Regions from separate parts of the Streptomyces sp. NPDC031670 genome, predicted to be linked through region 2. Evidence: riboswitches for the same ligand, from Rfam matches in the RefSeq annotation. Region 2 holds a riboswitch; the other holds the start of a gene.
What was found. Region 2 has a riboswitch for cyclic di-AMP ahead of ACZ5ID_RS11520 (transglycosylase SLT domain-containing protein). Riboswitches for the same ligand answer to the same signal wherever they lie in the genome.

Region 1 (3,390 bases), on a different contig from region 2:
GCGATCCCGGGCAGCGCGAACGGCTGCAGAGCTCGCTCGCGGCCGGGGAGTCGGAGCTGCTGGACACCGGCATCGAGGAACTGCTGCGCTACGACGGGCCCGTGGAGATGGCCACCTGGCGCTTCGCCACCCGGCCGCTGACGATCGGGGGCCAGGACATCGCCGCGGGCGACCCGGTGCTGGTCGTCCTCGCCGCCGCCGACCGCGATCCCGACCGCTTCCCCGACCCGGACACGCTCGACCTGGGCCGGCGCGACAACCAGCACCTCGGCTACGGCCACGGCATCCACTACTGCCTGGGCGCGCCCCTGGCCAGACTGGAGGCGAGGACCGCGCTGGCCACCTTGCTGCGGCGCCTTCCTGACCTGCGGCTGGCGGCGGATCCTGCCGATTTGCGCTGGCGGGGCGGGCTGATCATGCGCGGACTGCGCACCCTTCCGGTCGCGTTCACACCCACCAGAACTGACGGTTCGTCAAAACTGTGACTTTGGCGTTATCGCGGGTGCATCGACTTGTGACAAGCGTTCGAGTACGGCTACGTTCACCCCTCGACTCGCCAAACCAGGCGCAACGCCCGGCCCGGCAGTCACAGACGTAGTCACACGGAAGGCCACAGCATGCGCTCCGGGAACGGACGGCACCGCCGCCCCCGCCAGGCTCCCGCACTCGTCGTCGCGGCGGGGGTGACCGGCTCGGCCCTCGCCCTTCCGCTCTTCGCGGCGAGCGGCGCGAGCGCCGCGACCGCGTCCACCTGGGACAGCGTGGCGGAGTGCGAGAGCGGCGGCGCGTGGAGCGCCGACTTCGGCAACGGACTGTACGGCGGGCTCCAGTTCTCCCAGGAGACCTGGCAGAACTACGGCGGCACGGCGTACGCCGAGCGGGCCGACCTGGCCAGCCGGGCGCAGCAGATAGCGGTCGCCGAGAAGGTGCTCGCGGCGAAGGGCCCGAAGGCCTTCACCAGCTGCTCGGGGGTCTCCGGGCTCACCGCGGGCGGCGGCGCGCCGGCCGTCGACCCGGGCGCCTCGCCCTCGCCGTACGTCCCCTCCGAGGAGGGGGCCGCGACCCCGGACACCACGGCCACGCCGTCGGCGCCCGCCAAGAAGCCGCCGGCGTCCACCACGCCGTCCCCGTCGACCTCCACCGCTCCCAAGCGGTCCACGACGCCCTCGGCGTCCTCGGCGCCGTCCACGGGCGCGAGCGGCCGGCCCGGCTCCGCCGACGCGGGCGTCCCGGCCGGGACCGCCGGCGCGGGCACCGGTTCCGCCTCTGGCGGCAAGCACCGCGGCACCCCGGACCCGGCCGAGACCGGCACCCCCGCGACCACCGAGCCGGGCAATACGGACAACACGCATGAAGCGGGGCGTCACGCCTCGCGAGGTGACGCCGCGTCACGCGAGTCGGGCGATGTGCTGGCCGCCGAGGGCGACTACACCGTCCGCCCCGGCGACAACCTGTGGGACATCTCGCGCTCGCACAAGGTCGAGGGCGGCTGGTCCGCGCTCTACAAGGCGAACGAGAAGACGATCGGCGCCGACCCGAACCTCATCCTGCCTGGCCAGAACCTTGATCTGAACCCGGCGAAGACGGACAACCCGGCCCCGGCCAAGGGGTAGTTCAGGGGCCTATGTCCACTTCTGTGCAAGTGAGACAAGGGTCTCTTTCCGTCAACTGCCCTGTCCCGTCCGTCCGGTACGGGCGTTACGCCCCCGACCTGCGGAAACGGCGGTTACGGAAGAGCCGGGAGGGGCGATTTCTCCCTGATGTGCCCCTTTGAACATCAGGGGTTGGTGTGTTTACGGTCGAAGCGCTCGTCACCACGGGCCCCTTCGACCGGAAACGCCGAATCCTGCCGCCGGTCGCGGGGAACAGTCGACGCTCGATGCGCCGTAGGCAGGAGCGGGGGACCCAAGGTAAGCGCCGGGCCCGGCCGTTGAGGGACGTACGCCATACGGCGAGACGTACGAAGCGGCGGGGAACGGCTTGGGGTGAAGACGCGCCACTGGGCGCGGCCGGGCCACTCACTCGCCCGAACCCGACAGCTCACCTCGCAGGCGTCGGTGAGGAGAACTCCATGCTGCTTTCCGGCAAGGGCAAGCACCGCCGCCCGTCCAAGGCCGTCCGAGTCGTCACGCTGGCCGGTGTCACCGGCGCCGCCGTCGCCGCCCCGCTGATGGCCGCCGGCTCCGCCTCCGCCGCCTCCGTCTCCACCTGGGACGCCGTCGCCCAGTGCGAGTCCGGCGGCAACTGGTCCATCAACACCGGCAACGGCTACTACGGCGGTCTGCAGTTCTCGCAGTCCTCCTGGGTCGCGGCGGGCGGCACGCAGTACGCCTCCCGCGCCGACCTGGCCAGCAAGGGCCAGCAGATCGCCACGGCCGAGAAGCTGCTCGCCATGCAGGGGCCGGGTGCCTGGTCCTGCGCCGGTGCGGGCAACCTGACCGCCGGTGGGTCGGCCGCCGACGTCGACACGTCCGGCTCCTCGGCCACGCCGAAGGCCGCGCCGAAGAAGGCCGCGCCCAAGGCGGCGCCCGCCCCGAAGCGCGAGTCGGCCCCCGCCTCGCGCGGCGAGTCCCGTCCGGCGCCGGTCAGGACCGGCGACGGCGAGTACAAGGTGAAGGCTGGGGACACCCTGGGCTCCATCGCCTCGGCGCACGGCGTCAAGGGCGGCTGGGAGAAGCTGTTCGAGCTGAACAAGGACGTCGTCAAGGACGCGAACCTGATCTACGTGAACCAGCAGCTGCACCTGAGCTAGCCCGACCCGCGGCCCGTAGGTGGCTGAGCGAGCGGTTCCCCGCGCCCCCGAGTACCCAGGGGCGCGGGGAACTGCGCGCCAAGCCAAGGCCGGTCGGCAGACAAAGGCGCACCCCCGGCCCCCCAAAGGGGCGCGGGGAACTGCGCGACCAGCCCCCACCGGGCCGCAGACGGATCCGCACCGCACCCCGCAGGGCCCCGCACCGCACCCCGCAGAGCCCCGCAGGCCCCCCACTCAGCTGACAGCTGAACCGGGGCCCCGGGGGGGCGAACCCCCGGGCAAGGACCCCGCCCCGCACCACACACGGGGCGGGGCTTTGTTTCGTTCGGGAACATTTTGCCCCCCGTTTCGTCCCACGGGCCGGTCGGTCGGCTGGTGGATGCCCCGGAGCCGGTTAGGCTCAGGGGTGCCGGACCAAGCGGCCCGGCGTTTCCGCGTCACATCCCAGAAGGAGATGCTCGTGCCGTCCATCGACGTCGTCGTAGCCCGGGAAATCCTGGACTCCCGAGGCAACCCCACGGTCGAGGTCGAGGTCGGCCTCGACGACGGCAGCACGGGTCGTGCCGCCGTTCCGTCCGGCGCGTCCACCGGCGCCTTCGAGGCCATCGAGCTCCGCGACGGTGACCCGAACCGCTACC
Region 2 (3,390 bases):
TGCGCCTGACCGGGAGCGCCGCATTCGACCTCGGTACACCGAGCGACCGCGAGCGGTCCCTCGGTGTACTGCGGCGCGCGGTCGAACTCGGCGTCAACCACATCGACACCGCCGCTTTCTACTTCTCCCGGGTCCGTTCCGCCAACGAACTGATCAACCGGGCGCTGGCGCCCTACCGGGACGATCTGGTCATCGTCACCAAGGTCGGCCCGGCGCGCGACGCGTCCGGCGCATGGCTCCCCTGGGCGACCCCGGAGCAACTGCGCGGCCAGGTGGAGGAGAACCTGCGCCAGCTCGGCCGCGACCACCTCGACGTGGTCAACCTGCGCCTCAACGGGCCCGGTTCGCTCGCCGAGCACTTCGGCGCACTGGCCGAGCTGCGCGAGGCGGGCCTCATCCGCCACCTGGGCATCTCCAACATCGGGCCCGAGCACCTGGCGGAGGCCCAGGCGATCGCGCCGGTGGTCTGTGTGCAGAACCGGTACGGGCTGGACAGCAGGCGTACGGGCTCCGACGAGGTGCTGCGCCTCTGCGGTGAACAGGGCATCGCGTTCGTCCCCTTCTTCGCCATCGCCGGCGAGGGGCGCGAGAGCGGGGCGGGGCACGGTGGCGGGGACGGCGAGGCGGTCCTCGCGGTCGCCCGCGCGCACGGGGCGACGCCCGCCCAGATCCGCCTCGCCTGGACGCTTCAGCAGGGCGCGCACGTGCTGGCCATCCCGGGGACCGGCAACCCGGACCATCTGGTGGAGAACGTGGCCGCGGGCGCGCTGCGGCTCACGGACGAGGAGATGGCACTGCTGGAGTCGCCGGACGCCTAGATGTCCGGAATGAGCCACGTACAGCCTTTTTCGTTCCTATGTCGTCAATCTATTCATTGGGAATGATAAAGGGGCTTAGCTTTTCTTTTGGGTGCCGCGAGGGGCTGTTCTTTCCCCCGTGGGTGTGCGGAGAAGTCCGCGTGAAGCCGCCAGGAAAAGTGAAGTGGGTCACTCGGGGTGTGCGTGGGCGCGCCCCGGTGACGCGCGTATTCCGTTCCGTGGAAGGCGAGTTGGGGATACGGGGAGAAGTGCGCCCGTATCCCCGTCCGCGGTGGATCTTTCTATCCGGCCGCGGAATGAATTCACGCTCTTGTTTCGGCCGGTCCTATTCGATTACGGTCTCGCTCAAATCCGGATGGACCGCCGAATCCTGCCGCTGTCCGGAAACCTCCCACACACGAAAAGGCAGGAGCGGGGGACCCAGGTAGTCGCCGGATCCGGATGACGGAACGGCTCGGGGTGAAGCCGCGTGCAGCGCGGCCGGGCAGCTCTCGCCCGAACCCGACAGCTCACCTCGCAGGCGAAGGAGAGGAATTCGCCATGCCTGCAAAGGGTAAGCACCGCCGCCCCAAGTCCAGCAGCCTGACCCGCGGTATCGCCGCCGCGGGCACGGGCGGCGCCGCGCTCATCATTCCGGTGATCGGCGCGACGAGCGCCGGTGCCGCACCCTCGGCTGCCCCCCACGCCGGCGCCGTGAGGGCCGCCTCCGCCGTCGCGGCCGTCAAGGGCGCGGTGTCCGCCAAGCCGATCGTCGCGGCCAGGGCCACCGCGGCGAAGGCTGCCCCGACGACCTACTCCGTCGTCGCGGGGGACACCCTCTCCAAGATCGCCCAGGACCTCGATGTGAGCGGCGGCTGGAAGAAGCTGTACCAGGACAACCGCCAGGCCATCGGCGGCAACCCGGCGCTGATCCATCCCGGCCTCGCACTGACGGTGGGTCAGAAGGCCAAGGCCGCCTCCGCCGGCCGCGCCGCCACCCCGGCCCGGGCCGACCGTTCGGCGCGGACGAGCGCGCCGCTCCAGCAGGCGAGCGCCACCGTGACGAAGGCGTACGGCAACGATCTGGACGGCTGGATCCGGCAGTCGCTGGACATCATGGCCCAGCACGGCATCCCCGGCTCCTACGACGGCATCTACCGCAATGTCATGCGCGAGTCGTCGGGCAACCCCTTCGCCATCAACAACTGGGACTCCAACGCCGTCGCCGGCACCCCCTCCAAGGGTCTGCTCCAGGTCATCGACCCCACCTTCCAGGCCTTCCACGTGCCCGGTACCTCGACGGACAGCTACGACCCCGTCGCCAACATCGTCGCCGCCTGCAACTACGCGGCGAAGACGTACGGCTCCATCGACAACGTGAACGGCGCCTACTGACCGAAGGCCTCCCGCTCCCTCCCTTTCGCGCGCGACCCTCAGACCATCTGGTCCATCAGGGACCAGATGGTCTGTTACGGTGGCGTGACCAGGCTCAGGGGAGGACCGCATGCCACGCCCGACGCGCGCCGAACTCGACGCCGAGATCATCGAGGCCGCCGCCGAGCTCTTCACCGCCCAGGGCTACCTCGGCACCTCGGTGCAGGAGATCGCGGACCGGGTCGGCTACTCCAAGACCGGGCTGCTGCACCGTTTCCCCTCCAAGGAACGACTGCTCGCGGCGACCCTCATCGGTCCGCTGACCGAGTTCGCCGCGTTGCGGGCCACCTGGGGCGCCCTGCCGCAGGGGCCCGAGCGCCATCTGCGGGCCTCGGCCGATCTCGTCGACCTGGCGCTGCGCCACCGCTCCCGGCTCGCCCTGCTCTTCAACTCCGGGCTGCCGGTACTGCCCGGCGCGCTCGCCGGGGTGGCGGGCATGGGAGATCTCGGCGACCACCGCACCGAGACGCTGGCCGCCTTCGCCGACGCGGACGACCTGGCGGGCACGATCCGGGCGCAGCTGGCCGTGACCGGCCTGGTCAGCACCGTCGCCGCCCGCCAGGACATACCGGACGAGCTGCTGCGCGCCCCGCTGCTGAGCGCCTTCCGTGCCGCGTGCGGGATCTGCGCGGACCCCGTGACCGGTGAGGGGGCCGCGTGCTGAGGGCGCGTGCCGTGGCGGGCCGGGCGCTGCGGGGGTGGCGCAAGTACGCCGTCGCCGTGGTGGTGCTGGCCGGGCTGGGCGTGGCGGGGGACCGGGCCGCAGCCGCCTGGACGGAACACCGTACGGCCGACGCGTTCCAGAAGGCCCAGGGGCTCACGACCGCACCCCATGTGGAGGTGCACGGTTTCCCCGTACTGACCCAGCTGGCCGGAGGCACGCTCGACCGCGTCGACATCGAGGCCTCCGGCATACCCGCGGGCCGCGACGGCGGCCGGCTCCCGATCACCACGCTGACCGTCGAGCTCGACCGACTGCGCCGCTCCTCCGACGCCTCCGAGGCCCACGCCGCCTCCGCCAGGGCCACCGCCTTCGTGTCCTACCGGGACCTGTCCCACGCGCTCGGCTTCGACCTCGGCTTCAGCCCGGACAGTACCGGGTCCGAACCGCGCGTCGCGGCCACCGCCTCGGTGCCCCTCTTCGGCAGGGTCGGTGCCA

Region 1: it holds a riboswitch for cyclic di-AMP, as region 2 does, so the genes downstream of both, ACZ5ID_RS21475 (transglycosylase family protein) here and ACZ5ID_RS11520 (transglycosylase SLT domain-containing protein) in region 2, are expected to answer to the same signal.

Annotation. Positions count from the first base shown of each region.
Region 1 is NZ_JBVILC010000011.1:89,831-93,220, reverse strand. Features, by position in the region: gene ACZ5ID_RS21485 (cytochrome P450 family protein) at 1-485, shown strand, start outside; gene ACZ5ID_RS21480 (transglycosylase family protein) at 618-1,613, shown strand; cyclic di-AMP (ydaO/yuaA leader) riboswitch at 1,933-2,069, shown strand; gene ACZ5ID_RS21475 (transglycosylase family protein) at 2,072-2,752, shown strand; gene eno (phosphopyruvate hydratase) at 3,213-3,390, shown strand, end outside.
Region 2 is NZ_JBVILC010000004.1:450,061-453,450, reverse strand. Features, by position in the region: gene ACZ5ID_RS11525 (oxidoreductase) at 1-818, shown strand, start outside; cyclic di-AMP (ydaO/yuaA leader) riboswitch at 1,170-1,354, shown strand; gene ACZ5ID_RS11520 (transglycosylase SLT domain-containing protein) at 1,359-2,192, shown strand; gene ACZ5ID_RS11515 (TetR/AcrR family transcriptional regulator) at 2,302-2,895, shown strand; gene ACZ5ID_RS11510 (LmeA family phospholipid-binding protein) at 2,889-3,390, shown strand, end outside.